Regions from separate parts of the Actinokineospora spheciospongiae genome, predicted to be linked through region 2. Evidence: predicted binding sites of a transcription regulator. Region 2 holds the regulator's gene; the other holds the start of a gene.
What was found. Region 2 encodes HspR, which represses chaperone genes until heat shock. Its sites were predicted from a motif close to ANNTTGAGTNNNNNNNACTCAANNT; they were not measured.
Positions count from the first base shown of each region.

Region 1 (9,045 bases), on a different contig from region 2:
ACTGGCTCTGGACTGGCTTCGGACCGACCAATGTCGCCCTCCACGGTGTGTCGGTGGCGATGTACCTCGGCCAGCCCGAACGTGCCCACCAGCTCGGGGCCGCGATTGACACTGACGGCCTCCCGTCAGCCCTGCTTGGTCGCCGCTCCCAGGTGCATATCGACCTGGCGCGAGCAGCAGCCAGTGTTGAGCAAGACGGGTTGGCGGTGCTTCACCTTCTGGAAGCCGAACGTGTCGCCAAGGAGGTTGTCAGCCGCAACATCGGGGCCGTGTCTCTGATCGGGACGCTGCTCGGACGGGAGAAGCGCAGTGCCACGCCGGGCCTGCGTGCCCTGGCTGAACGTGCCGGGGTCCAGCGGTGAGCGGCGACCAATCGGAGCAAGTGCTCTACGTCGTCGGTTGTGCCGCGCCACCCGTCCGCGACCTGGGCACGTTGATAACGCTGCTCCAGGCGGAGGGCTGGACGGTTTGCGTGCTGCTCACCCCGACTGCGGCCGAGTGGGTCGACACAGCGGCGCTAGCTGAGCAGACCGGCTATCCAGTGCGCAGCCATCCCCGGTCACCGGACGACGGACGCAGCTTGCCCAAGGCCGATGCCATCCTGGTGGTGCCCGCGACGTTCAACACGATCAACAAGTGGGCGGGTGGTATCTCCGACAACGTCGCCTTGGGCACGCTCAACGAAGCCATTGGGCTGAAGCTGCCAGTGACGGTGGTGCCATACGCTAAGGCGGCGCTGGCGGCGCATCCAGCATTCGGTGACAGCTTGCGCAAGCTGGCTGGGTGGGGTGTGCGGGTGTTGGAGAATGAGTTGGTGCGACCAGCGCAAAATAAGGAAAAGTGGAAGTGGACTTCTTTGCGGAATGCACAATTAAAGTAAAATGAGAAGCGAGAAGAGGGTATGGTGGAAACGACACTTTACAACAAGAATGGTACACCCCAGGCTTATATCGCAAGCGACGGGGAGACTATTTACACTTGGGATGGTCAGGCGGTAGCCTATATCTCAGACGGTCGAGTGTTCGGCTGGAATGGATGCCATCTCGGTTGGTGGCAAGACGGTATTGTCTACGACGGTAGCGGATCGCGCGTAGGGTTCATCGGACAGCGATGTCCCGTAGTCCGCAGCATTTCGCCTATCAAGTCGATCAAATCCATACGATCGATCAAGAGTATTCGATCTGTGCCTAGCGTGAGACCCGTCCTTTCTCTCGGTTCGTCACAGCTCGACCTTCGTGAGTTCTTGATCGCCGGAGCGTAACCCGTTTAAAGGAGCAGACGTTAGGCTCTCAGTGGCGTATAATAGGGCCATGTCTAGTCGCCGAGTCAACCCAGCTGTACTTCATCCGCTGAAAGAAGCTTTGCGACTCACATACTGGTACAAAGATGACCTTCGAGCGTTCTTGAATACTTGCCTTGGTGACCGTTCTCTGGTGGCCAGCTTGAACTGGGCCGCGTATAAGCGACAGATTGTGGCTGAGCTTGTCGATCTGTTGGCGGCTGATCAGCATAAGTATTTTGAGATGCTTCTAGACTTGCTTCTCGCGGTCAGCGACATCGAAGATCCAGCCCACCTTAAAGTTCTTGAGGACGGAAAGAAGAAGTACGATGAAGCTGTCGACGCTCTCAACACACTGAGAAAACAAACTGAACGTTACCGAGCGCTGAGGTCAGAGCAAGAAGAGGCGACGCGGCGGCGCGAGACAGAAAAAGCACGCGCGGAGAACGCTCAGACAATGACCGAGAAGCTGCAACAGCTCAATTCCACGTTTAAATCTCTGCAAACTCAGGATGAGCAGAAACGCGGATACGCGCTCGAAACCCTTCTGACTGACCTATTTGCGCTATACGATGTTGACACGAAGGGATCGTTTCGTATCTACGGCGAGCAATTGGATGGCGCTTTCACGTTCGAAAACGGGGAGTATCTATTCGAGGCAAAATGGCGTAAAGCCCTTACTCCGCTTGCAGATCTAGATACATTCAACATGAAGGTTCAACGGAAACTTGACAATACGCTTGGGTTGTTTTTCTCAATGAACGGGTTCCAGCCAAGTGCCCTGGGTCTTGGCGGATCGGGCCGTCCGAGGGTTCTCCTAATGGATGGTTACGACCTCACACTCGTACTCGAAGACCGTGTCTCTTTTCCTGAAGCACTGCGACGCAAGCGCCAGCACGCTGCAAGAACTGGCGAGATATTTTTGCGTGTGGCAGAGATGCTGTGAGTAGAGAAGCTGATCAGTTCGCCACGATAAAGCACGCCCGCTCGTAGAGTTCGTCGAATGTCACTACCTCTACGTCTCTAATCGACGTTCGAAAGAGTTCGAACGACGACAATTGTTCTGGATTTATTCCAGCTTGGGTCTTGAACTGGTTGAGGTGACCGATAACAAGGATCTGCCGTGGCCGGATTGTAGAGACACTTACTCCCGTAGGCGTTCCATCATCTTCGTAGATGTCGTGTAGCGATCTCGTCACTAGCTGAATAGCCTTATTTACCGTTTTCTGGACTTGGGCGATTCCCCCGACTACGTCATCTGAAGGCTGGTATACATCCGGCGGCCGATAAGCAGATCGCTTAAGTAGGGGACTTGCATGCGTCTTAATCTCGCAAAAGGCTAGGCTGCTGATGTAGCCCCTGGAGCGCAGCACGGCGTCTGCTCTCTTTCCCGCACCTGTAAAAATATTCGCGCCAGCCGTGATCTGTTCCAGTTTCTCGTCATCAAGTGGCTGACATGAGATTAGTGAAAGTCCATAGCCGAAGATCCAAGGGTTCGTTTCAAAGAAATGCTGCCACACTGCTTCAGGCCCTCGGGCCGAAAGTCGCTTTTTTTCGCTCTCAAAAAACTGTCCATCGGCGAGAAGGCGTTCGAATATATCTAGTTGGCTCTTGCGATTCCCCAAAAGGTGGAGGTCGGCTTCAGTTAAGGAAGACCCGAGCGTTATGCGAACCGCGTCGAGAATTGTCTCTTTATCTTTTCCTTGAAAGCTCTTAAGCAACTCGGCTTCGTCGGACTCGACAACACGAAAGCCACTCTTAGGAAATGAAAGGTCCGAGACGCTCTGCAAATAGTGTATGACCTTCCAGAAGTTCTCATGCGCGGAGTCCGTGTCTACAGTAGCCTTGATCATTTTGGTAGTCCCGTCTAGCGGGGCCACATGCTCCACTGCAACTTTGCCACTTTTAGACTTGTCGCGCTTCCATAGACGAATGCGTGGTGTAAGTTTGCCCTCTTTTTCGATTATTGTAACTTGACATAGTGTTGACACGCGTTGACTGTCCGCAAGCACAAAGTCTGTCACCAAACTGCGTGTCTCCGTGTTATAAAAGTACTTAAATCCGTTACCTTTGCCGCCGTCTCGAATTTCAAGCACAGAGAAGTCAGCGTTCTCAACGAGGAATTCGGTTTCGAACGCAATGAAGTTTATTGAAAATTCTGCCATGTTGAATATTATTTCACATTCGGTGGTAGCTGAGGAAGATACAAGGTCTGCCGTTCAGTGTACGGCTACGACTTTCCTTCCGCTTGCATACCCCTTAACAAGTGTTCACCATTCCTCCTCACTCCAAACTTCAACAACTTCTTCTTGATCGTACTGGTGTGCACGCCCAGTCGAGCAGCCAACTGTGGTGCAGTCACCCCCGCCCGGTAGGCCACAATCAAGTCTGCGATCTCACGTTCGGTGAGGGTGCGCCGAGGCAAGGCTGTCCTCCCCTGGATGGTTGTCACCGTCTCCTGGGCATCGTCGGACGGATCGTTGATCCGCCGCAGGACGGCCACCAGCGGTCCCAGGAGGTCGGGACGGTTCATGTACCGTCGGAGGAGTTCCACGAGACGACCTCGGCCGACCTGTGTTCGCGGAAAGCGCGAACCAGGTCGGTCGTCGTTTTCCCTGGGGGGCGACCCCCCAGACCCCCACAGTGCGGTGTGTTGCGTTCCGGGGTGGTCCGGTTGGGTGGGGGACGTTCCGGGGCGGTCCGATTGGGCGAGGGTCCTTGTCGGTCCGACGGATGGGCGGGCCGCGAGGCGTCGTGATGCGGGAGCTGCCGGTTTGGTTGCCGCTCGATCGGGTGGTAATCGTTTCTGGGCGTTGCGCTCGTCGGTTGCGCCGAGGAACCTGACTGTTCAATAAGCAAACACATCATGCCCGTCCGGTCTGGAACGTGGCCCGGGTACGGCGACTGGCCTCGACGCGGTGGAACCGCTCGACTAATCGGCCAGCCGCTTTCAGCTGCACCCAATCGTGTGACGATCCCCGGTGTGTCGGCGCTTCCTTGCGCGGTAGTGTGTGTCGTGCAGTGAAACGGGATCGAGAGCAACCCGGACAATGGTCGACCGCTGAACGTGTTGTGGACGCCATTGGGCGCAATCCCGGGTTTGGATTGGAATCGGTCTCGCGTCTCGTGCATTCTTCAGGTGGAGCGTCCCAGGAAGGGAAAAGGCACGGCGCCCCGGGTGGCAGCCCAGGACACCGCGCCCCTTCTGGCGGCCGCGCCAAGTTCGACGTCCAGTGGATAGGAACGAAGGAGCAACGCGGCCGATGGCCACACTACAAGGCTTTCCCGAAGAAGTTCCAGATGATCATGCGCACGTCCCCGGATCGTGGTCGTCGCCACGAAGGGGCGCCGACGACGACACCGTTTCCCTGCCGGAACTGCTGGCCTGGGGAGAGTTGGACCACCTGCGGCACTCCTGCGGCAGGCGGTACGACCGACCCGACGTGCAGGACTGGCTGCGGCGGGTGGAGCGGGTGACGACCCACGGGCCGGTTTCCACGACGGCCTTCGTGTGGAAGTCGGTGGCCATGGGCGTCCTGGCGGTGTCCTTCCTGCTGCTGTTCCAGTGGCTGGCGCCAGGAACACTGCCCGCCGTGGCTCCGACGCTCGGGGCGATCGTGCTGACCAACTGGATTCGACTCTTCTGGCAGTGGCGTCACTGACTGCCGGGAGAAAACCCGAGGGGGGCGGGGGCAGCCTGCTGCTGGTGTTGGCAACAGCAGACCACCCCCTGCTCGGGAGGTGACGGCCGTCCGGTTTGCCCTGCCGGCGGAAAGGACGGCCGTCACCGCACTTGCGGTTTCCTCGTGTCCTGGCGTCATTGCCGGTGCACGTGCAGTCAAGCGTGCAGTCGGCCGCAACAGAATGACCGGCGACCGCAGCCACACCATCGTGTGGAGCACCTTGCATTTCGCCATTTCCCGTGCCGTTGAACGGTGCCGCGCTCACCTGCACCGCGAGCCGGGGTGGCGACTTCCGGTCACACGCGAATGCATTTCATCCTGAGCGTGTGAATCGTGGGGAAACGCGGCAGCGCGGGCCGACACCGGGTGGTGTCGGCCCGCGCTGCCGTTCTCACGCCGCCAGGACCGCCGCCCTGTCCTCCTCCAGGGCGAGCTCCACCGCCTCTCGGACGTCGGTGACGAAGTGGATGGTGAGTGCTTCGCGGACGGCGTCGGGGACGTCGTCCATGTCCGGTTCGTTGCGGTGGGGCAGCAGGACCGTGGTGATGCCCGCCCGGTGGGCGGCCAGCAGCTTCTGCTTGACGCCGCCGATCGGGAGCACCCGGCCGGTGAGGGAGACCTCGCCGGTCATGGCCACGTCGGAGCGGACCGGGCGGCCGGACAGGAGCGAGGCCAGGGCCGTGGTCATGGTGACGCCCGCGCTGGGGCCGTCCTTGGGGACCGCGCCCGCCGGGACGTGGATGTGGACCCCCCGGTCGGCCAGGGTGGCCGTGGGCAGGTTCAGCTCCGCGCCGTGCGAGCGCAGGTAGGACAGGGCGATCTGCGCCGACTCCTTCATGACCTCGCCGAGCTGGCCGGTCAGCGTCACCCCCGCGGCGCCGGTGCCGGGCTCGGCCAGCGACGCCTCCACGAAGAGGACGTCGCCGCCCGCGCCGGTGACGGCCAGGCCCGTGGAGACGCCGGGGACCCCGGTGCGCTCGGCGGACTCCGGGGTGTGGCGGGGCCTGCCGAGGTGGGTGCGCAGGTCCGCCGCGTCCACCCGCAGGGGCAGCTCCGAGGAGCCCAGCGCCAGCCGCGCCGCCACCTTCCGCAGGACGCGGGCGATGGAGCGCTCGAGCTGCCGCACGCCCGCCTCCCGGGTGTACTCCCCCGCCAGCAGGCGCAGGGCGTCCCGGGACACCGAGACCTCCTCCGCGGTGAGCCCGGCCCGCTCCAGTTGCCTGGGCAGCAGGTGGTCGGCGGCGATGGTGACCTTCTCGTCCTCGGTGTACCCGTCGAGCCGCACCAGCTCCATGCGGTCGAGCAGCGGGGCCGGGATGGACTCGACGACGTTCGCCGTGGCCAGGAACACCACGTCGGACAGGTCGAGTTCGACCTCCAGGTAGTGGTCGCGGAAGGTGTGGTTCTGCGCCGGGTCCAGGACCTCCAGCAGGGCGGCGGTGGGGTCGCCGCGGTGGTCCGAGCCGACCTTGTCGATCTCGTCGAGCAGGACGACCGGGTTCATCGTGCCCGCCTCCTTGATCGCCCGCACGATGCGGCCGGGGAGGGCGCCGACGTAGGTGCGGCGGTGGCCGCGGATCTCGGCCTCGTCGCGGACGCCGCCCAGGGCGACGCGGACGAACTCGCGCCCCATGGCGCGGGCCACCGACTCGCCCAGCGACGTCTTGCCGACCCCGGGCGGGCCGGACAGGGCCAGGACCGCGCCGGAGCGGCGGCCGCCGACCACGCCCAGGCCGCGCTCGTCGCGGCGCTTGCGCACGGCCAGGTACTCGATGATGCGGTCCTTGACGTCGTCGAGGCCCGCGTGGTCGGCGTCGAGGACGGCGCGGGCGCCGGGGATGTCGTAGGAGTCCTCGGTGCGCGTGGTCCACGGCAGGTCGAGCACGGTGTCGAGCCAGGTGCGAATCCAGCCGACCTCGGGGGACTGCTCGGAGGTGCGCTCCAGCTTGTCGACCTCGGCCAGCGCGGCGTCGCGGACCTTCTCCGGGAGGTCGGCGGCCTCGACGCGGGCGCGGTAGTCCTGCTCCTCGGAGGCGGGCTTGCCGTCCAGCTCGGCCAGTTCCTTGCGGATGGCGGTGAGCTGTTGGCGCAGCAGGAACTCCCGCTGCTGCTTCTCCATCCCCTCCCGCACGTCCTTGCGGATGGTCTCGTTGACGTCGAGTTCGGCCAGGTGCTCGCGGCCCCACTCCAGCAGCCGGGCCAGCCGCTCGGCGACGTCGGTGGTCTCCAGCAGCCAGACCTTGTTCTCGTCGGAGACGTAGGTGGCGTACCCGGCGAGGTCGGCCAGCGCCGACGGGTCGTCCACCGAGGCCACGCTGTCGACGACCTGCCACGCGCCCCGCTGCTGCAGGATGCGGGTGACCAGGTCCTTGTAGTCGCGGGCCAGCTCGGGCACCCGCTCGTCGACGACCTCGTCCAGCGTCTCGACCTGCACCCACAGCGCGGCGCCGGGGCCGGTGGTGCCCGCGCCGATGCGCACCCGGCCGGTGCCGCGGACGACGGCGGCGAGCTGCCCGCCGGGCAGCCTGCCGACCTGCTCGACCACGGCCAGCGTGCCGACCCGCGCGTACCTGCCGTCCAGCCGGGGCACCAGGACCACCCGGGCGGGCTCGCCGCCGGAGCGGGCGGCCTCGACGGCGGCGCGGGCCTCGTTCGCGTTGTCGCCGCCGGTGAGCTGGATGGGGACGACCATGCCGGGCAGCAGGACCGTGTCGTCCAGCGGGAGCACCGGCAGCGTCAGAGCCTCGGACATGCGGATCACTCTCCAAGAAGTTGAGTCTGATCAGCTCAACCTCCCTGAGCCCGGTGCTGTTCCCCCCTCGTGTTCGCCGTGAGCGAGCGCGGAACGCGGTATACCTGTGATCGACAAACCGGACTAGGAGCGGCCCTGATGAGCGACCTCACCCTGCACATCGACGCGGAGGGCACCCCGGCGACGCTGGACCGGCTGACCGACGGCCTCGCCGACGACCTGCGCGCCGCCCGGGTCGGCACGGTTTCCCGGGGCACCGCCGCGGGCGCCCCGGGCAGCAAGTCCGGCCTCGCGCAGACCATCGGCGAACTGCTCGTCGGCGGGGCGGTGCCGGGCAGCCTGCTGGTGGTGCACCGCACGGTCGTCCAGTTCCTGGAGCGGTCCAAGGCGCGCTCGGTCACCGTCGAGGTGAACGGCAAGAAGATCACCATCACCGCCGCCACCGCCGGGGAGACCGCCGAGGCCCTGCGCATCGCCGCCGAGGCCGAACCGGGGGAGTAGCCGTGGCCGAGCGCAGAGCGCTGCTGATCGGGACCTCCCGCTACCAGGACCCCGCGCTGCCCACGCTGCAGGCGCCGGGCAGGGAGACCCGGCAGCTCTCGGAGCTGCTCAACGACCCCGACATCGGCGGGTTCGCCGCCACCGCGCTCATCGACGAGCGCAAGGCCGTCGTCGAGCGCGAGATCGAGGAGTTGTTCGCCGACCGGGGCGTCGACGACCACGTGCTGCTCTACCTGTCCGGCCACGGCATCAAGAACGCGGACAACCAGCTCTTCTTCGCCACCACCGACACCCGCCAGGACCGCCCGTACTCCACCTCGATCCCGGCGGTGTTGGTGCAGCGGCTGCTGCGCGAGTGCCAGGCCCGGTTCAAGGCGGTGGTCCTGGACTGCTGCTACAGCGGCTCGTTCGCCCCCGGCGCGGTGGCCAAGTCGGGGGCGGCGGTCGACGTCAGCGCGCTCGGCGAGGGCACGTTCGTCATCACCGCCACCAACGCCCTCGACCCGGCGTTCGAGGACGAGCGGGTGGTCTTCGGCAACAGCACCCCGTACTCGGTGTTCACCGACGCCCTCATCGCGGGCCTGGAGACCGGGGCCGCCGCCCGCCCCGGCTCCGACGAGATCAGCGCCGACGACCTGTACGACTTCCTCGACCGCGAGCTGCGCAAGCCGCGCGCCGACGGCCGGGTGCAGCGCCCGCACCGGCTCAACCACGGCCTGGGCGAGTTCAAGGTCGCCGGGGCGCGCACCCGGCGGCTGGCGGTCGACGAGACCACCGCCTCGCCCCGGCTGGCCGAGCTGGTCGCCAGGGACGACCCGGCGGCGGCCCGC
Region 1 covers NZ_QHCP01000015.1:43,784-52,828, reverse strand. Annotated here, with positions in the region: gene DFQ13_RS29185 (helix-turn-helix domain-containing protein) at 1-362, shown strand, start outside; gene DFQ13_RS29180 (flavoprotein) at 359-880, shown strand; gene DFQ13_RS36040 (4-fold beta flower protein) at 902-1,261, shown strand; gene DFQ13_RS33335 (hypothetical protein) at 1,434-2,225, shown strand; gene DFQ13_RS29175 (Shedu immune nuclease family protein) at 2,239-3,444, opposite strand; gene DFQ13_RS29170 (resolvase) at 3,510-3,782, opposite strand; gene DFQ13_RS29165 (hypothetical protein) at 4,543-4,941, shown strand; gene lon (endopeptidase La) at 5,354-7,714, opposite strand; gene DFQ13_RS29155 (effector-associated constant component EACC1) at 7,853-8,215, shown strand; partial or broken gene DFQ13_RS36035 (caspase family protein) at 8,218-8,853, shown strand.
Region 1: lon (endopeptidase La) is a predicted target of HspR. The motif match lies at 7,732-7,756, and genes of this name have one in related genera.

Region 2 (10,908 bases):
TGCACCCGCACCAGCCGCCCGCCGCGGTAGGGCGAGCGGGTGGCCGCCACGGATTTCGCGGGTTGGCGCGGCGGGTCCAGCAGGGCCAGGGCCACCAGCACCGCGCACACCAGGCACAGCGCGGCGGGTACCAGCAGCGCCGCCCGGTAGCCGAACGCCCCGGCCGCCGGCGGTAGCGCCAGCGCCGCGATGCCGACGCCGATCGGTTGGCAGGTCTGGCGGATGCCCATGGCCAGACCGCGCTCGGTGGGCCCGAACCAGCCCAGCACCGCCCGGCCGCTGGCCGCGCTGATCGACGCGGAGAACACGCCTGCGACCACCAGGGACGCCGCCAGCGCCGGGATGCCGGGCAGCAGCGCCGCGGCCAGGGCGCCCACGCCGGTGCCGGTCATGCCGATGGTCATCACGACCCGCTCGCCGAACCGGTCGGCCGCCGCGCCCCAGGCGATCAGCGCCACCAGCACGCCCAGCACCGGGGCGACGGTGATGCCGCCCGCTTGGGCGAGGTCCAGGCCCTCGGCCGCGCGCAGGGCGGGGATCAGGAACGGCAGGCCGTAGACGAGGGTGCTGGTGGCGGCCTGGCCCGCGACGGCGACGGCGAGGACGAGCCACCGCCTCCGGGTGCGGTCGGCGGTCTCGGTCATATCGTTAACGTAGCTAACTTATCCTGCATCGCGGAACTGTCATCCCACATTGCGAACACCCGGAAATGCGGAAGGGGCCGCGACCAGCAGGTCGCGGCCCCTTCTCGGGTCAGGTCAGTTGCCCGCGGTGGGCGACTTGTCCTCGTCCGGCAGCGGCGTGCCGGTGCCCACCTCGTCGGTCGGGGTGTCAGCGGGCTCGGTCTGGCCCCGCTTGACCGCGGCGAGCAGCAACTGCGCCACGTCCACCACCTCGACGTGCTCACCGGCCGCGCCGTCGGCCTGGCGGGCGGTGACGCCGTCGGTCAGCATCACCCGGCAGAACGGGCAACCCGTGGCGATCTTCGACGGCGCGGTGCCCAGCGCCTCGTCGACCCGGTCCAGGTTGATCCGCTTGCCGATCCGCTCCTCCATCCACATCCGGGCGCCACCGGCGCCGCAGCACATGGAGCGCTCCTCGTGCCGCGGCATCTCCCGCAGCTTCGCCCCGGACGCGCCGACCAGCTCGCGCGGTGCCTCGTAGACCTTGTTGTGGCGGCCCAGGTAGCACGGGTCGTGGTAGGTGACGTCCTCGGCGACCTTGGCCACCGGCACCAGGCGCCGCTCGCGCACCAGCTTGTTCAGGAGCTGCGTGTGGTGCACGACCTCGTACTTGCCGCCGAGCTGCGGGTACTCGTTCGCCAGCGTGTTGAAGCAGTGCGCGCAGGTCACCACGACCTTGCGCTTGCCCGCCTCGCGGCCCTCGAAGACGGTGTTGATGACCTCGACGTTCTGCTGGGCCAGCATCTGGAACAGGAACTCGTTGCCCGCGCGCCGCGCCGGGTCACCGGTGCAGGTCTCCTCGGAGCCGAGGACCACGTACTTCACGTCCGCGGTGTGCAGCAGTTCGGCGACGGCCCGGGTGGTCTTCTTCGCCCGGTCCTCGAACGCGCCCGCGCAGCCGACCCAGAACAGGTACTCGGTGTCGTCGCTCAGCTCGCCCTCGAACACCGGGACCTCGAAGTCCAGCTCCTCGGTCCAGGCCAGCCGGTCCTTGGCGTTCTGGCCCCAGGGGTTGCCCTTGTTCTCCAGGTTCTTGAACATGCCGCCCAGCTCGGACGGGAAGTTCGACTCGATCAGCACCTGGTAGCGGCGCATGTCGACGATGTGGTCGACGTGCTCGATGTCCACCGGGCACTGCTCGACGCAGGCCCCGCAGGTGGTGCACGACCACAGCACCTCGGGGTCGATGACGCCCAGTTCGTCCACGCCGCCGATCAGCGGCCGCTCGGCCTCGGCCAGCGCCAGCACGTCGATGCCCGCGTGCGGGTTGTCGCCGGTGAGGCCGATCTCCTCGCCCATCATGTCCTTCTTGCCACCGGCGAGGAGGTAGGGCGCCTTGGCGTAGGCGTGGTCGCGCAGTTGGGTGATGACCAGCTTGGGCGAGAGCGGCTTGCCGGTGTTCCACGCGGGGCACTGCGACTGGCAGCGGCCGCACTCGGTGCAGGTGGTGAAGTCCAGCCAGCCCTTCCAGGTGAAGTCCTCGACCTTGCCCGCGCCGAAGACGTCCTTCTCCGGGTCGGCCTCCTCGAAGTCGAGCGGCTTGCCGTCGGACATCATCGGCTTGAGGGCGCCCAGCGCCACCCCGCCGTCGGCCTCGCGCTTGAAGTAGATGTTGAAGAACGCGCTGAACCGGTGCCAGGCCACGCCCATCGTCATGTACTTGGCGACGACGTAGACCCAGACCATCGCGCCCATGAGCTTGATGAACGCCAGCGCGGAGACCAGGTTCGGGCTGGCGGGCAGGATCTCGCCGAGCGGGTTGGACACGAACGCGGCCCAGGTGGGCAGCTCGTGCGCGCCGAGCGCGGCCTTGCCCGCGCGGACGCCGAGGATGCCGATGCCCTCGAAGATCACCACGGCCTCGACGAAGTACGCCTGCCAGAAGTTCGAGCCCTGGAAGCGCGACTGGCGGTCGGCCCGGCGCGGGTGGTTGCGCTGGCGGATGACCACCAGCGCGATCCCGCCGATGATGGTGGCCACGCCCAGCAGCTCCATCAGCAGGTGCCACAGGTTCCAGTGGTCCAGGATCGGCCAGCCCCAGGTCGGGACGAACACCTCGCCGTAGGCCTCGAACAGCGCCGCGGAGCCGATCAGGAAGCCCCACATCACCAGCCAGTGCGCCCAGCCGACGTGCCGGAACTTGTTCATCCGCGTGTGCGCGGCGAACTCGGTGATCAGCGTCTTCATCCTGGGCACGAACGGGCCGTTGCGGGTCGGGTCGGGCTGCCCCAACTGGACGACCTTCACCATTCGCAGGATCGTGCGAACGAACATGCTCCAGGCCACGAGACTGACCGCGACGGCGATCAGACCGAGGATTAGCTGCACGGCACCCATGCTGTGGTGACCTTCCGTCAGTCGGTTTGGAGCGAGACCCTACGCCTTCTTACTCGCCAGTAACCAGGTAAGCGAAGCCTAAGTCGGACAAGTGTGGCGCAGACCTCCGCACTACCTGGACGATCGTCCAGGTAACTTGGCGGTCATGTCCGCGTTCATCTTGCTGGTCCCCGCCCCCGACGGCGAGGCGACGGGCGCGCAGGGGCGGAAATTGTCACCCCGGTGCGGCGGAATTGTGCCTCCCGCACTGGTCAGCGCCCCTGGACCCGGTCGCCGGTGAGCACCGCCTACCGCCGCGTCGACGGCCGCCGCGCCCGCGGCGACCGCAGGCGGACCGAGATCGTCGAGGCCGCGCTCCGGGTGATCGAGCGCGACGGGGTCGCGGGCGTCACCCACCGCACCGTCGCCGCCGAGGCCGGGGTGCCGCCCGCGTCGCTCACCTACCACTTCGCCTCCCTGGACGACCTGGTCGTCGGCACCCTCACCTGGTCGGCCGAGCGGATGGCCACCCGCATCCGGGACGGGATCGAGTCCAGCCGGATCAAGGGCCGCAGCCAGGCGGGCGCGGTCGCCGAGACGCTCGCCGAGGCCCTCGGGCCGCAGCGCGGCCGCACCATGGCCGAGTACGAGCTGTACCTGCTGGCCGCCCGCCGCCCGGCCCTGCGCCCGGCCGCCCGCCAGTGGCTCGACGTGCTCACCAGCCTCGGCCGCCAGCCCGACGAGGTCGGGTTCCGGGCCTTCCTCGCCGGGGTCGACGGCATCCTGCTCCAGGGCCTGATCGACGACGACCCGCCGACCGCGGCCGAGCTGCTCCCGGTGGTCGAGCACCTGCTGGAACCGCTGCGCTGACCGGGTTCGGGTCGTCCCGGTCCACAGGGGACGCTCCACCCCGAACGGAGCAGGTGGGACGGCCGCCCGCCGCCGACCGGAGGTAGGGGCAACCTCAGGGACGGGTCGGGGGTCTCCCTGATGGCTCGCGGCACCGGTGGTCAATAGCGTTCCGGCTGTCGGGTTGCCGCAGGAGGGGGACGGAATGGGTCGGCGGGTGGTGGCGGTGCTCTTGGCCGTCGGGGTGGGTGGCGTGCTCAGCGGGGTGCTCACCGGGTGCGGGGCGTTCCAGCAGGAGACGTTCTCCGACGACGCGAAGGTGGAGCAGGCGGTACGAGGGGTCCGCCTGGACACCGACTCCGGGTCGGTCCGGATCAGCGTCGGGAAGACCGCGAGCGTGCACCGCGACGTCGGCTACCGCAGCAGCAGGCCGGGGTCGACGTTCCGGGTCGAGGGGGACGAGCTGGTGCTCTCGGGGTGCGGGGAGCGCAACTGCTGGGTCGACTACACCGTCGTCGTGCCCGAGGGGGTGCGGGTGCTCGGGGAGTCGTCGTCGGGGGACGTCGAGGTCCGGGGGGCCGCGGCGGTCGACGTGCGGTCCTCGTCCGGGTCGGTGACCGTGCGGGAGGTCGGGGGGCCGGTCCGGGTGGCCGCGAGTTCCGGCTCGGTCGAGCTGGTCGACACCGGGGACACCGTGGCGGTGGAGGCCGACTCGGGGGACATCACCATCCGGGCGGCCAAAGCGGCCGGGGTCGCCGCGCGCGCCTCCAGCGGGTCGATCCAGGTCACCGTGCCGCGCGGGGCGTACCGGGTGTCGGCCAAGAGCGACAGCGGCGAGGTGGACAACCGGGTCGGCGACGACCTGGGGGCGGCGAACCACCTCGACCTCGACGCGAACTCCGGGGACATCACCATCGGCTTCGCCTGACAAGAGAACAGTGAGAGCCAGGTCACCCCGGGAACAACTTCCCGGGGTGCCTCGTTGTGGGAGTCAGGAAGGTTGAGCGGGTCCGACTCAAGTCTCAAACCTGAGCCCGGTACGCTCAACCCGACAGACACCACAGGGTCAAGCAGGAGGAAATCATGGCGCGTGCGGTCGGCATCGACCTGGGGACGACCAACTCCGTCGTCGCCGTCCTCGAGGGCGGTGAACCGACGGTCATCGCCAACTCGGAGGGCTCGCGGACGACCCCGTCCATCGTGGCGTTCGCCAAGAACGGCGAGGTGCTGGTCGGACAGCCCGCGAAGAACCAGGCCGTGACCAACGTGGACCGCACGGTCCGCTCGGTCAAGCGGCACATCGGCACGGACTGGAAGACCGAGCTCGACGGCAAGGACTACACCGCGCAGGAGATCTCCGCGCGGGTGCTCATGAAGCTCAAGCGCGACGCCGAGTCGTACCTGGGCGAGACCATCACCGACGCGGTGATCACCGTCCCCGCCTACTTCGAGGACGCCCAGCGCCAGGCCACCAAGGAGGCCGGGCAGATCGCCGGCCTCAACGTGCTGCGGATCGTGAACGAGCCGACCGCGGCCGCGCTGGCCTACGGGCTGGACAAGGGCGGCGCCAAGGAGCAGACCATCCTGGTCTTCGACCTCGGCGGCGGCACCTTCGACGTGTCGCTGCTGGAGATCGGCGACGGCGTCGTGGAGGTCCGCTCGACCTCCGGTGACAACCACCTCGGCGGCGACGACTGGGACCAGCGGATCGTCGACTGGCTGGTGGACAAGTTCAAGTCCTCCAGCGGCATCGACCTCACCAAGGACAAGATGGCGCTGCAGCGCATCCGCGAGGCCGCTGAGAAGGCGAAGATCGAGCTGTCCAGCTCGAACAGCGCCAACATCAACCTGCCCTACATCACCGTCGACGCGGACAAGAACCCGCTGTTCCTCGACGAGAACCTCACCAGGGCCGAGTTCCAGCGCATCACCTCCGACCTGCTCGACCGCACCCGCACCCCGTTCAACAACGTGGTGAAGGACGCGGGCGTGTCCATCGGCGAGATCGACCACGTGGTGCTCGTGGGTGGTTCCACCCGCATGCCCGCCGTCGCCGAGCTGGTCAAGGAGCTGACCGGCGGCCGCGAGGCCAACAAGGGCGTCAACCCGGACGAGGTCGTGGCCATCGGCGCCGCGCTGCAGGCCGGTGTGCTCAAGGGCGAGGTCAAGGACGTCCTGCTGCTCGACGTGACCCCGCTGTCGCTGGGCATCGAGACCAAGGGCGGGGTGTTCACCAAGCTCATCGAGCGCAACACCACCATCCCGACCAAGCGCTCGGAGATCTTCTCCACCGCCGACGACAACCAGACCACCGTGGGCATCCAGGTGTTCCAGGGTGAGCGCGACTTCGCCGCGGACAACAAGAAGCTGGGCACCTTCGACCTGACCGGTCTGCCGCCCGCCCCCCGGGGCGTGCCGCAGATCGAGGTCACCTTCGACATCGACGCGAACGGCATCGTGCACGTCAACGCGAAGGACCTGGGCACCGGCAAGGAGCAGTCGATGACCATCACCGGCGGCTCGGCGCTGCCCAAGGAGGACATCGACCGGATGGTCAAGGACGCCGAGGCGCACGCCGAGGAGGACCAGAAGCGCCGCGAGGAGGCCGACGTCCGCAACCAGGCTGAGACCCTCGTCTACCAGACGGAGAAGTTCGTCAAGGACAACGAGGACAAGCTCCCGGCCGAGGCCAAGGACAAGGTCAACGCCGCGATCGCCGAGGCCACCGAGGCGCTCAAGGGCACCGACATCGCCGCGATCAAGTCGGCGATGGAGAAGCTGAGCACCGAGTCGCAGGCCATGGGCTCCGCGCTCTACGCCAACACCGGGGCCGACGCCGCCGCGGGTGCCGAGGGCGCCCCGGCCGACGCCAAGCCCGAGGACGACGTGGTGGACGCCGAGATCGTCGACGAGGACAAGGACAAGAAGTGACCGACAAGCACAGCGACGAGACCTCCGCCGAGGAGCCTCAGGTTGTGCGCGAGGGCGGGGTGGTCGAGGAGCCCTCGACCACCCACGCCCCGTCCGAACCCGAGGGCGGCGCCGAGGTCATCTCGGGCGAGGTCGTCATCGAGGAACCGGCGGCGGAGATCGACCCGGCCGCCGAGGTCAAGGCCCAGCTCGACGAGCGCACCGCCGACCTGCAGCGCCTGCAGGCCGAGTACGCCAACTACCGCAAGCGCGTCGAGCGCGACCGGGAGTCGGTCGTCGCGGGCGCCAAGGCCCAGGTCGTGGTCGAGTTCCTCTCGGTGCTCGACGACGTCGAGCGGGCCGAGGCGCACGGCGACCTGACCGGCGCGTTCAAGGCGGTCGCCGACAAGTTCAGCGCGGTCCTCACCAAGACCGGGCTGGAGGCCTTCGGGCACGAGGGCGAGCCGTTCGACCCGTCCGTGCACGAGGCGGTGCAGCACAGCACCTCCCCGGAGGTCGACGGGCCGACGGTCACCGGCGTGCTCCGCCGGGGTTACCGCTTCGGCGACCGGGTCGTGCGCGCCGCGCTCGTCGCGGTGACCGACGCCGAGCCGACTCCCGCCTCGGCGGACTGAACGGAAGGAGGGGACGTCCGGTGAGTGCCAGGGACTGGATCGACAAGGACTTCTATCGCGAGCTGGGCGTCTCCTCCGACGCCGGGGACGCCGAGATCAAGAAGGCGTACCGCAAGCTCGCCCGCGAACTGCACCCCGACGCCAACCCGGGCAACGACAAGGCCGAGGCGCGGTTCAAGGCCGTGTCCGAGGCCTACGGCGTGCTCGGCGACGCGGAGAAGCGCAAGCAGTACGACGAGGCCCGCTCCATGTTCGGCGCGGGCGGTTTCCGCGGCGGCTTCGGCGGCGGCGCGGGCGGTGGCCCGGGGTCGTTCAGCGACATCTTCGGCCAGGCCGCGGGCGGCGGTGCCGGTGCCGGCGCGGGCGGCGGGTTCGGCGACATGCTGGGCAACCTGTTCGGCCGCGGCCGCGGTGCCGCCACCACGCCCCGCGCCCGCCGCGGCGCGGACGTGGAGACCGAGGTCCGCATCGACTTCCTGGAGGCGGTCAAGGGCGCGACGGTGCCGCTGCGCCTGTCCAGCCCGACGACCTGCGAGACCTGCGCCGGTTCCGGTGCCCGCCCGGGCACCACCCCGCGCACCTGCGCCACCTGCGGCGGCGTGGGCCTGCTCAGCCGCAGCCAGGGCGCCTTCGCCTTCAGCGAGCCCTGCCGCGACTGCCGCGGCACCGGCCGCATCGTCGACGACCCCTGCCCGGAGTGCGCGGGCGACGGCGTCAGCACCAAGACCCGCACCCTCACCGTCCGCATCCCCGCGGGCGTCGAGGACGACCAGCGCATCCGCCTGTCCGGCCAGGGCGAACCCGGCTCCAACGGGGCGGCGGCGGGCGACCTGTACGTCCGCGTCCACGTCACCCCGCACCCGGTCTTCGGCCGCGACGGCAACAACCTCACCCTCAAGGTCCCGGTGACCTTCGCCGAACTGGCCCTGGGCACCACCCTCACGGTGCCCACCCTGGAAGGCGTCGTCACCGCCCGCGTCGCCCCCGGCACCCCCTCCGGCCGGGTGTTACGGGTCCGCGGCAAGGGCGTCGCCAAGCGCGACGGCAACACCGGCGACCTCCTGGTCACCCTCCAGGTCTCCGTCCCCGCCAAACTGGACGACGCGGCCACCACGGCCCTGCAGTCGTACGCGGAGGCCACCAAGCAGCACGACCCCCGACCCGAGCTGACCGCCATGGTGGAGAAGGCGAGGCAGTCGTGAACCCGTTCCTCCCGGGAGCCGACGAGGACACCCCCGTCTTCGTCATCTCGGTCGCCGCCCAGCTCTCCGGCCTGCACGCGCAAACCCTGCGCAGCTACGACCGCATGGGCCTGGTCTCCCCCGGCCGCACCTCCGGCGGCGGCCGCCGGTACTCGGTCCGCGACATCGCCCTCCTCCGCGAGGTCCAACGCCTCTCCCAGGAGGCGGGGGTCAACCTCGCGGGCATCAAGCGCATCATCGAACTGGAGAACGAGGTCGACGCCCTGCGCACCAGGGTCGCCGAGCTGACCGAGGAACTGGCCCACGTGCACGCGGTCGCCGAACAGGCCGCGGCCGCCATCCACAAGTCCTACCGCCACGACCTCGTCCCGGTCCGCCAGGAAACCGCCCTGGTCGTCTGGCGCCCCCAGCCGCGCCGCTGACGCTCGACGCACCCCGGAACGGGCAGGTCCACACCGGACCTGCCCGTTGCGCTGTCCCCACCCGGCCTGGGTTCCACTGCGGCGCAACCCATTCGGCCACGCCGAGGTCCGACAGTTGCTCGCCACCCACGCCGACAACTCGCCGACAGCCTCGGCACCTGCCGGGCCACCGAATCCACCTTCTCGCAAAGCCATGTCCGCATGTCGAGCCGGCAGGCTGCACCCAGGAGGGTTTGACGCGAGCCCTGCACGTCGATCGCAGCACGGTGCGTCGCTGGAAAACCAGAGATCAACTGCCTGCGCACCCTCCCCCGTGCGCCCGACTTCGGACTTGTTCCCCTCCAACCTCAGCCCAAGCGGACGCCATACCTCTGGGCAGCTTCTCGGTGGGGTGTGCCGCCGAAGGCGGGGGCTGGGCGATGCGCGCGGAAGGGCCTGTGCGGCCTCGCCAACCTGGCCGTGCCCCGGGGGCGACCCGATGACGCGCTGAGCATGGCCGAGATGGCCTTGGTGCGCTCCGAACGGGTCGACGCGGCACTTCGGCGGCTGCGTCAGGCGTGCGTCCCGCACGCCCGACGGCCGGGGGTTCGCGAGTTGGGCGAACGCGTCGCACCGGTTGTGGGGCAGCGCGCGTGAGCGGGGGTCAGTCCCAGTCGAAGGGGTCGTAGGTGATGTGGTCCTGGGGGGCGCCGTTGATCAGGAGGCGGGAGACCGTGGCCCGGATCATCGCGGGGCTGCCGGAGACCAGGATGTCGCAGTCGTCCCAGGTGCCGTAGTGGGTGACGACGTCGGCGAGGGTGCCGTGTTCGGCGGCTTGGACGTCCGGTTCGTTCTCCAGGACCGGGATGACCGTCAGCCAGGGGTTGGTGACCGCGATGTTCTGCAGGTGGGCGAGGTCGTAGAGGTCTTCGCGGACGCGGCCGCCGGTGAACAGGTGGACGTGCGGGTTCTGGCCCCACTGGGCCAGTTCCTCGATGATCGCGCGCAGGGGGGCGATGCCGGTGCCGCCCGCGATCATCAGCACGTCCCGGTCGGAGGTGCGGTCCACCGCCAGGTGGCCCATGGGGGCGCCGATCTTCCACTCGTCGCCGAGTTGGGCGTGGGCGACCAGGGAGCGGCTGACCCAGCCGCCGTCGACGGCGCGGACGTGGAACTCCAGGACGCCCTCGTCGTCCGGGGCGTTGGCCGGGGAGAGGTTGCGCCAGAGGCGGGGGCGCTGCGGGACCTCCACGCTGACGTACTGGCCCGGGCGGTAGGGCACCGGTGAGGACGGCAGGACCCGGATCACCGCCAGGTCCCAGCCGATCCGCTCGTGCTCGACGACCTCCGCGGTGCGGTAGCCGGGTTCGTGGTCGTCCTCGGCCGCCGCTTCGAGCATGGCGCGGGCCACGATCGTGTAGGCCTCGGCCCAGGCCCGCTGCACGTCGTCGGTCCAGGCGGGGCCGGAGTACTCGCGGACGGCGTGGATGAGGGCGGTGCCGACGGCCTCGTAGTGGTCGCTGCGGGCGCCGAACTTGCGGTGGTCGCGGCCGAGTTCACGCAGGTACGGGACCAGGTCGTCAGGGCGGTCGACCAGCTGCATGACGTGCACCAGGGCGCGCGGCAGCCGGGACCGCTGCACCTCCATGTTGATCGGGAACATCTCCCTGGCGCTGGGCGAGATGTTGAACAGGTTGGCGTGGAAGGACCGGGTGACCTCGTCCAGGTGCGCCTCGGCCAGCGCGAAGCTCTCCCGGACCAGGCGCACCATGGCGCTGACCGCGGTCGGGGACTCCGCCCGCGGGCGGGAGGTCGGGATGGGGCTCAGATCGCCGTCGGCTGGCATGGTCGGGGGCGCACTCCACCTCTCGGGCGGTCCCTGGGGCGGCACCAGGCTACTGGAGGTGTCACC
Region 2 covers NZ_QHCP01000006.1:49,094-60,001, reverse strand. Annotated here, with positions in the region: gene DFQ13_RS17670 (MFS transporter) at 1-644, opposite strand, end outside; gene DFQ13_RS17665 ((Fe-S)-binding protein) at 759-3,020, opposite strand; gene DFQ13_RS17660 (TetR/AcrR family transcriptional regulator) at 3,297-3,869, shown strand; gene DFQ13_RS17655 (DUF4097 family beta strand repeat-containing protein) at 4,054-4,776, shown strand; gene dnaK (molecular chaperone DnaK) at 4,932-6,779, shown strand; gene grpE (nucleotide exchange factor GrpE) at 6,776-7,393, shown strand; gene dnaJ (molecular chaperone DnaJ) at 7,414-8,595, shown strand; gene DFQ13_RS17635 (heat shock protein transcriptional repressor HspR) at 8,592-9,017, shown strand; gene DFQ13_RS17630 (FAD-binding oxidoreductase) at 9,661-10,842, opposite strand.